3 regions of the Companilactobacillus sp. genome follow, and region 2 is predicted to be linked to each of the others. Evidence: predicted binding sites of a transcription regulator. Region 2 holds the regulator's gene; each other region holds the start of a gene.
The links. The regulator NrdR, encoded in region 2, represses ribonucleotide reductase genes. The targets are predictions, from matches to a motif close to ACACNATATATNGTGT.

Region 1 (3,292 bases), 880 kb from region 2:
AAAACTCAAGGGTGAAGCAACAGTTACAGCTGATGGTAAACATTTCGATGTTGCCGCAAATATCGGTACACCTGACGATTTAAAGGGTGTTATTGATAACGGTGCTGAAGGTATTGGACTTTACCGTACAGAATTCTTGTACATGGCCTCAGATGAACTTCCAACTGAAGATGATCAATTTGAAGCTTACAAGACAGTTCTCGAAGGTATGAAAGGCAAGCCAGTTGTTGTCCGTACAATGGACATCGGTGGTGATAAGCATTTGCCATACTTACCACTTCCTGATGAAATGAACCCATTCTTAGGATATCGTGCTATTAGAATTTCTCTTGATAGACAAGATATCTTTAGAACTCAATTACGTGCCTTACTACGTGCTTCTGCATTTGGTAACTTACGTATCATGTTCCCTATGATTGGTACTCTTAACGAATTCCGTGATGCTAAGAAGGTATTCGAAGAAGAAAAGGCTAAATTAGTTGCTGACAACGTCAAAGTATCTGATGATATCCAACTAGGTATGATGATGGAAGTTCCAGCTGCTGCTGTATTAGCTGACCAATTCGCTAAAGAAGTTGACTTCTTTAGTATTGGAACAAACGACTTGATTCAATATACAATGGCTGCTGATAGAGGTAATGATCGAGTATCATACTTGTATCAACCATATAACCCATCTATTCTTAGATTGGTTAAACATGTTATTGATTCAGCACACAAAGAGGGTAAATGGGCCGGTATGTGTGGAGAAGCTGCTGGAGACAATATTATGGTTCCACTACTTCTTGGCATGGGTCTAGATGAATACTCAATGAGTGCTACTTCAGTTCTTCGTGTTAGAAGTTTAATGAAGAAGTTAAGCACAGCTGATTTGAAAGAATTAGCAGAACGTGCTGTAACTGAATCCATTACAAACGAAGATAACAAGAAGTTAGTTGAAGAATACTTAGAAAAATAATTAAACAATAAAAGCCAAACGAGAATTTCTCGCTTGGCTTTTTTTCTAGCTTATTTTCATGGAGTATTTGGTAATGTTTTTATTGCCAGGGATCATAAATGAAAATTCCGGTACCTGATTGCGTTGTTCATAAGTACCTCGATCAGCATAAAAATGGACGATGACATCTAAATTTTTCTTCTGAATATCCTTAAATTTAAGATGTTTTCCATTGACGTCGGTGATAGTTTCCGCAGTTTTACTTTGTCCGTAAGGGATATTTAAAAACATATTGTTGCCGAGCTTGTAATTCTGGTCCTGTATTCCCAAGAAACTGTGATGGGAACGATTGATGTGCATCAATACGTTAGTTGCAACAGTGGTTGCAGTTTTGTCAGTTTGAATATCCTTGACGGTAAAATCGATTCCATTTGCCTGGACCTCTTGGCCTTTTTGAATTTGGATCTCGTTGATCTTTGGATAGCCACCTGACCGTGATCGAATGTATAAAGAACCAAAACAAACGAAAAATACTACTAGTGACCAAACGGTGGTAAATAATAATGGATGATGGTGTCTCATAAAAAGCTCCCAACTGTTACAAAATTTTGGATAGTGACGTCAAATTTGGCCGATTTAAGCGCATCTAACGTCAGGTTAATATAGATTTAAACGATATTAGACTCAAACTCTCAGAGCTTGTCAGAGCGATTTTGAAAAATATGGTTATTTACGTAAATAAATAATCGTTTTACAAATAACTTTCAACAGAATAAATGATAACACGATATATGTTATGGTAGATATTCGCTTTTTTCTTATTTTTTATAATATTATTTATCCAAAAATTAGTTTTGCTTAAAACCTAGTTTGAATGTTTACCCAAATTTGTATTAATTTTTCAGGCATTAAATACAACAATATGCAAGACAAAATAATGACAATTTCATTTTATTGTCATTATTTTGCTTGTGAAAAAATTGCTCCTTGACACTGTCACACATAGACGGCAGGCGGACGGAAGCTCGTGATAAAAATTTGTTTCACATCATTTCAAAAAAATATTTTTAACACTATATGTTGTTAACCAGAAATAAAAGAGCTACTATATGTAGTGTTATAAATATTTCTGAGGTGAGCTTAATGGACATTATCAAAACAAAAATTGAACTTAGTCAAGAGTTTATTGACCAAGTCAAAGAAGAAATTAAACCACACTGGGGTGAACTCGGTTGGGTCACATATAAAAGAACATATGCACGTTGGATTCCTGAATTAGGACGTACAGAAAACTGGGACGAAACAGTTAAACGTGTAATCGAAGGAAACATTAATCTCGACCCTAGATTGCAAGCTAAGACAATCAGTACACAAGATTACAACGAATTAGTTGATGAGGCTAAGAACCTCTTCAAATTAGTTTACGGATTGTCAGCAACACCATCTGGTAGAAACCTCTGGATCTCTGGTACACCTTACCAAGACAGAAATGGCGATGCTTTAAATAATTGTTGGTTTATCGCTGTTAGACCACAAAAGTATGGTGACAGTCGCATCGTGCCTGAATATTTGGATAAAGACACAAAGGCTGTTTCAATGCCATATTCATTCATGTTTGACCAATTGATGAAAGGTGGCGGCGTTGGTTTTTCAGTCGTTCCTTCAAACATCGAACAGATTCCAGCAGTAGATGTTAAAACAGATCTGACAATTTTGATTGGCAAGGACAGTGCATCTTATGACGAATCAATTAAAGCTGGTGCTGTTGACCGTGACGAATGGTTAGCTAACAATGATGTTGACGCTGGACGTTTCTATAAAATGCCAGATTCACGTGAAGGCTGGGTCGTAGGTAACGCTACTATGATCGATAACCACTTTAGTGAAACAAATCCTGAAAACACAGCTCAAGTCGTGCTTGATATAACTGACATTCGTGCCAAGGGTGAAAAGATCAAGGGCTTTGGCGGTACTGCTTCAGGTCCTGTTCCATTGATTGAAATGCTCCAAGATATCAACGAATTGTTGAACGACAACTTTGGCAAAAAGTTATCATCAGTTGACGCTACTGATATCGGCAACATGATTGGTAAGACGGTTGTTGCAGGTAACGTTCGTCGTTCAGCTGAATTAGCACTTGGCGGTGCTGAAGACCAAGACTTCATCACTATGAAACAAGATAAAGATAAACTTTATCATCATCGTTGGGCTTCCAACAACTCAGTTGCTGTTGATTCAATGTTTAACGACTATCAACCAATTGCTGATTCAATCCAACACAATGGGGAACCCGGAATCGTTAACCTGGACTTGTCGCAACACTATGGTCGTATCATTGATGGTTACAACGAAGAC
Region 2 (3,292 bases):
ATATACCATCATCAGTCATTTGCGGATGGAGGGTAAGTACCGTGTTTCAGCTGATAAAACAGCTATCGATAAACACTCTCATGCAATTTTTACATTGGATGATGGTGAAATGCTGATTTATAATGACGTGCGAAAATTCGGTCGCATGCAACTATGGCCGACGGCCACTTTGGATGAAAATAAATCGTTGAAAAAGTTAGGCCCTGAGCCGCTATCAAGCAGGTTTACCTTTGAAAATATTAAACCTCGAATTATCAAGCATCGAAAGGATATCAAAACGGTCTTATTAGACCAGTCCGTTATGAGTGGCCTAGGAAATATTTATGTTGATGAAGTTCTTTGGCAGTCAAAGATACACCCTGAAACACCTGCCAATCATCTGACAGATGATGACATCAAAAAGGTCATCGATTGTTCTAATGATGAAATCAAACTGGCCATCGAATCTGGTGGTTCCACAGTTCGTTCATATCTGGATGCCAATGGACACAAAGGTAATATGCAAGACCGACTTAAAGTTTATGGCAAAGAGGGTACTCCATGTCCGAGATGTGGAACCGAAATCGAAAAGATCAAGGTCGGTGGACGAGGAACTCACTTCTGTCCAACTTGTCAGGTGATCAAATGAGTAAGATCTATGGTTTGACTGGGGGCATTGCAGCCGGAAAAACTACAGTTTTAAAGATCTTTAAAGAACTGGGATGCCGAATTTTTGATGCTGACAAGGTTGCCCGACAGGTAGTTGAGCCCGGTACTCCAGGATTAAAACAAGTTGTTAAACAATTTAGCAAGCACATCCTTTTACCTAATGGCTCGCTTGACCGAAAAAAATTAGGCCGCATTGTTTTTTCTGATAAACGTCAGCTGAAAATATTGAATAATATTATGGGGCCGTTACTAAGGTCAACCATCGTTCAAATAATTGACGATGCAAAAAAAGACTCAAGTTCAACGATCAATATTTTTGAGATCCAACTGCTATTTGAGGGTTCTTATCAGGAATATTTTGATGCTACGATTGCAGTTTATGTTGAACCGGAAATCCAACTTGAACGCTTGATGAAACGAAATGATTTGAATAAACAAGCCGCTTTAGATAAAATTAATTCACAAATGCCGATGACGGAGAAAAAACAATTAGCTGATTATGTACTTGATAATTCGCATGACATTGCTAGTTTGAAAAACGAAATCAGCCAATTGTTAAAGCAGCTCTAACATAGAAAAGAGGAACGCTTATGATATGTCCACATTGTCACCATGACTCGTCAAAAGTTGTCGATAGTCGACCTAGCGATGAAGGTCGTGCCATTCGTAGAAGAAGAGAATGTGAATTTTGCGGCACCCGATTTACAACTTTTGAAAGAATCGAGAAATCACCGCTTTTAGTAATTAAAAAGAACGGAAATCGTGAAGAATTTCGGCGTGAAAAATTATTGCGTGGCCTAGTCCGTGCTGCCGAAAAACGTCCAGTTACCATGGATCAAATGAATGCGATCGTAGACCGGGTTGAAAACAAGATTCGTGCAACCGGCGAAAATGAAGTTAAGTCTCAAGAAATTGGCGAATATGTTATGAAGGAATTAGCTGACGTTGATGACGTAACTTACATTCGTTTTGCCAGTGTTTACCGTGAATTCAAGGATATGAGTGGATTTATGAATGAAGTTCAAGAAATGATGGCAAATGACAAGAGCGATAAGAAGGATTCTAAGAAATAAGGAGGAGCAGCGTGAGTTTAAATGCAAATAAAAATAATTTAACTCCTTTGACTGGCTATTGGTGTTTACCCAATGGTCAAATCAGCGACGTTGATCGTCAAGTATTGACAGATTTATACTTGCCGCTCCTTGGAACTCGTGCCTTTGGAATTTATCAATTGCTTTGGCAACAAATCCCCAATAAACAATTGGTGACTGATCGTCAAAGTCACTCGATACTTTTGTCGTTATTGGATATGGATATCAATACTTTTTATCAAGAACGTCTAAAATTAGAAGCATTGAGTTTGGTTTCGACTTATTCAAAGACAGATGAGATTGGGACGTTTAATATTTATCAGCTTTTTCCACCATATTCACCAAAAGTTTTTTTTGAAGACGACTTGATGAGTATTTTTCTGTTGGAAAAAATTGGTGAAGATCAATATTCTAAATTGGTCGATAAGTATCACCAGTCAGAATCAGTTTTAGACGGTTCGAAGAATGTTTCAAAAACCTTCATGCAAGTATTTCAATTAAGCGACAGTGACATCGTCGATAAACCAAATGCTGTTCAAAAAGCTCAAACTGATTTTAATAATGTATCTAAGCAAGGTAGACCTCAATTGGATGCAACTCAAGATGATAGTTTTGACTTTGAGTTAATTTGCGAGAGAGTGGAGCAAGTTTATCAGGTCAGTCATGAGAATCTATTAGAAAACCAACAGCTTTTGCTCAGCTTGCATGAGTTTTACGGAGTTCCCGATGTTTCTATGATTGAAATGATTGGTAAAACTGTTGATATCACGACTAACGAAATCGATCCAGATGCACTCAAACGTCTAGTTCAGAATCGTTTTGAAAGAAAAGCTAATTTATCCGCCCGAGTAGAGCAGGCTCCTGTCGAACAATCGGCAGTTACAACAAACAGCAATGATCCTGAACGACTGCTATTGCAACGGGCTAAAACTATGCCGCCAGCTGATTTTCTGGCTGACGAAAAAAATCGTCTCGGCGGATTCACGGGTAATTCTGAAGCTAGGGCATTGCGGACTTTATCTTCTCGTTCATTATTGCCAATTCCAGTTCTTAATATTTTGGTGCACTATATTTTGCAAAACTCACCAACATTAACTTTGGCATTCATGGAAACCGTTGCTAATGACTGGAAGCAAAATAACGTTACGACACCAGAAGCGGCTCTCAAGAGAATCACTGAGTTTCAAAATCGACCCCGTAAAAATAATAATCAACGACGTTATTCCAAAGGTCCAAGGAAGGTCGAACAGGCTACTGACTGGACCAAGGTCAAAAGTAAGCCGGTCGAACAAAAAAATGACTCTCAACTGGAACAAAATCGTTTAGAAATGCTCCGTAAATTACGGAATAAAGGTAAATAATTATGGAAAAATTTAGCGATGCTTTAGCGGCAGGCTTGAAGAATTATCGTTTCAGCAATGCTGATTATCAAAAATTGATGAATGAAGCACTACAGGATCCCGATGTAGAAAGCTTTTTGGTACAAAACCAAGATCAAATCAGTCAAGAAGGAATCGACGTTTCAGCGGCCGCAATATACGAATTTTATAATC
Region 3 (3,292 bases), 2.6 Mb from region 2:
TCGCGTTTATGATGTTCTCAAACGTTGCATCTGCAGATGATTCATATGAGATTACCAATTATCAAATGGACGTCAATGTTTTAAAAAATGGTAATGCCGACGTTACTCAAAAGATCACTTATGACTTTGATGGCGACTTTCACGGTGTCTATTACAATATGGATACCAATGGGATTAAGGGTATGTCCAATTTAAATGTGTCTGTCACTCAAGACGGTGACAACACGCCTGTATTGCCGGCTAATGATGAGAGTAACAACAGTTATACTTTAACCAATAATGGGAAAATCAAAAAAATCAAGATATACCATGCTGTTTACGATACCCATGCGACGTTTATCTATAAATACAAACTTCATGGAGTAGTTACAAATTATCAAGATACGGCTGAACTTAATTGGAAAGTAATTGGTTCTGGATGGGATCAAGAAATCAATCATGCAAAGATTCAAATTAAGTTACCTGAAGACAACATTAAGCAGCTAAGAGCGTGGGCACACGGTCCTTTGGATGGTTATAACAAGGTAGATTACGAAAACGGACGCGTGACGTTAACTGTCGATAATTTACCTGAAAATCAATTCGTAGAGACACATATGATTTTCCCAACCAAGATTACTAACACTAACAAAAACGTCGTTCACGAAAAAAGGAAAGCTTCGATCATTAAGCAAGAGAAGAAACTGGCTGATGAAGCCAATCATCAACGCGCAGTCAATAAAATGAAGGTTTATGCGATTATTCCGATTTTCATAATAATCGTGTTTGTGATTTATTTGGTGATCTTTATCAAATGGCGTAAGAATCCAGATACCAAGATCACAAAACCAATCCCGATCCATCATTGGTTTGAAATTCCTAACATGAAGCCTAGTATGGCACGTTTGATTGTAAAAAAAGCGGCTAAGGCGGATTATCAGGGCTTAACTGGCGATATGATGTATGAGGTATTTGAAAAGAACCTCAAAATATTGCCAGATGGCAAAACATATCAGATTGAAAAATCATCTGACCATTTAAATCCATTTTTCAAATTTTTGATTGATAAAATCGGTGATGGTAGCAAAGTTTCAATCAAACAAATTAAAAAAACTAAGAGTGAAGATCTGAATTATCAATTTAATCTTTGGCAAGATCGTCACGATGATGAGCGAAAGAAATACTTCAGTGAACAAAATGAAAGCTTAGTAAAGAGTGTTAATTGGTCGATGTATTTGACGATAATTATTTCTGTGCTATTTGTCTTGTTAATGAGTATCTTAATGTCAAGCATGTTTATACCGTCATTGATCATTGGACTTATTGTGATTGCATTTTCAGCTGGATTAAAAGTATATGTTGATCATAATGTTTCAATATATACGCAATTTGGTGCTGACACGGCCAATGAATTGCAAGGCTTTAGACGGATGCTTCGCGATATTAATGACATCAAAGTTGCTGAAGTAGGTGATTTGATTCTCTGGGAACAGATCCTGCCGTATGCTGCAGCGTTTGGTATCTCGAAGAAAGTTATTGATGCACTTAAAGTTAGTTTTGGTGCTGAAGTAATGACAGTTCCACTTATTGGTTACTATTATTACGGACTAGGGAGTCTAGATAGTAATAATAACTTTGGTTCTGCAGTCAACAGCTCATACGATGCATTTGAACGAAGCGTAAATTCAAATTCGTCTAATTCTAGCGGTTTTGGATCAGGTGGATTTTCCGGTGGAAGCTCTGGCGGATTTGGCGGAGGTTCTGGTGGCGGTGCCTTCTAAGCCTGCTTGAACATTTATTAATAATTTCTTTAGTATTTAATTAATTTTTAAACTCGATTAAAAAAGTTATAAAGAAACAGATTTGTAATACCAATGTTATATAGTATTGGTATTATATTCACTGGAACGAAAAAGGGAATTGACGAGAAAATCCTCACCGAATGGGTGAGGATTTTTTTTGCCTTCTTTTAAAAAAAATTTCTTCCAGAAATCGCCGGGTATAGCTTTTCTTAAACCTTCCATTAATACTAGATATAGTTTATCTTTATTTCTTGTATACAACATATAGGCCAAGTGGTAAGATATTATCTGTTGATTTTTTTAAAGATCGGATGGAGGAATATAATGATGATCGTATTAAGCGGCACAATTGGTGCTGGTAAAAGTACACTGGCAACAATTTTGTCAAAACATTTAGGAACAGAGGCCTTCTATGAACAAGTAGATGATAATCCTGTCTTGCCACTATTTTATAAGGATCCTAAACAATATGCATTTCTATTACAAATCTACTTTTTAAACAAACGCTTTGAGTCAATTAAGCAAGCAATGGCTGATGACAACAATGTTTTGGACCGTTCAATTTATGAGGATTCATTGTTCTTCCACATGAATGCTGACATGGGACGTGCAACTCAAGAAGAAGTTAAAGTATATGACGAATTGCTCGAAAATATGATGCAAGAATTGCCATTTGCAGCTGAAAAGAAAGCTCCTGATCTATTGATCCATATTGATATTTCGTATGACACGATGATCAAGCGTATCCAAAAGCGTGGCCGTGACTATGAACAAATCGATCAAGATCCTAGTTTAGTTGAGTATTATCATGAATTGTTATCTCGCTATGATGACTGGTATGATGAATATGACTATAGTCCTAAGATGAAGATCAATGGCGATCAATTGGACTATGTTGAAAATAAAGACGACCTCCAAATCGTCTTGAAACAAATTGATACGATGTTGAGTGAACGTGACTTATTGCCTAAGATTTAATAAGAAGAGATGCTGAATCTCTTCTTTTTTTTGCAATCATTTATCATTAAATTCAGATTTAACCTGGATATACCTATTGCACAAGTATTCGAAACAAGTTAACATAATAAATTGGCAGTTTGCACTGGTAACCTGTCCTAACAAAACAGTGAAAGGAAAGTATATGCATAGTTTAAAAATAAGAGATATCACACGTTTAGCAATCGTCGCAGCATTGTATGTTGCCCTAACGTTGACGCCTGGCATTTCAGCTCTAGCTTTTGGAGCAATTCAGTTTCGAGTATCAGAGGTTTTGATGTTAATGGTATTTTTCAATCCCAAGTTTAGTTGGTCGATGATCATTGGATGTTTGATCTCAAATATCTTCAGTCCAGCACTAGGTGCTGCTGATTTGATCTTCGGAACACTTGCAACAGCAATTGCTTGCGGACTGATTGTTTTGATTGCCAACAAGATGAGCCTTATTTGGTTAGTATCGATAATCTGCGCTGTAGTGAATGGACTTATTGTTGGTGCAGAGTTGTATTTTGTTT

Region 1: nrdJ (ribonucleoside-triphosphate reductase, adenosylcobalamin-dependent) is a predicted target of NrdR. The motif match lies at 2,040-2,055, and genes of this name have one in related genera.
Region 3: LKF16_RS13000 (deoxynucleoside kinase) is a predicted target of NrdR. The motif match lies at 2,006-2,021, and genes of this name have one in related genera.

What each region holds. Positions count from the first base shown of each region.
Region 1 covers NZ_JAKVLR010000001.1:983,663-986,954, reverse strand. The annotation lists gene ptsP (phosphoenolpyruvate--protein phosphotransferase) at 1-958, shown strand, start outside; gene LKF16_RS04930 (hypothetical protein) at 1,004-1,519, opposite strand; gene nrdJ (ribonucleoside-triphosphate reductase, adenosylcobalamin-dependent) at 2,081-3,292, shown strand, end outside.
Region 2 covers NZ_JAKVLR010000001.1:99,985-103,276, forward strand. The annotation lists gene mutM (DNA-formamidopyrimidine glycosylase) at 1-628, shown strand, start outside; gene coaE (dephospho-CoA kinase) at 625-1,218, shown strand; gene nrdR (transcriptional regulator NrdR) at 1,239-1,721, shown strand; gene LKF16_RS00470 (replication initiation and membrane attachment family protein) at 1,733-3,100, shown strand; gene dnaI (primosomal protein DnaI) at 3,103-3,292, shown strand, end outside.
Region 3 covers NZ_JAKVLR010000001.1:2,655,811-2,659,102, forward strand. The annotation lists gene LKF16_RS12995 (DUF2207 domain-containing protein) at 1-1,760, shown strand, start outside; gene LKF16_RS13000 (deoxynucleoside kinase) at 2,109-2,759, shown strand; gene LKF16_RS13005 (QueT transporter family protein) at 2,923-3,292, shown strand, end outside.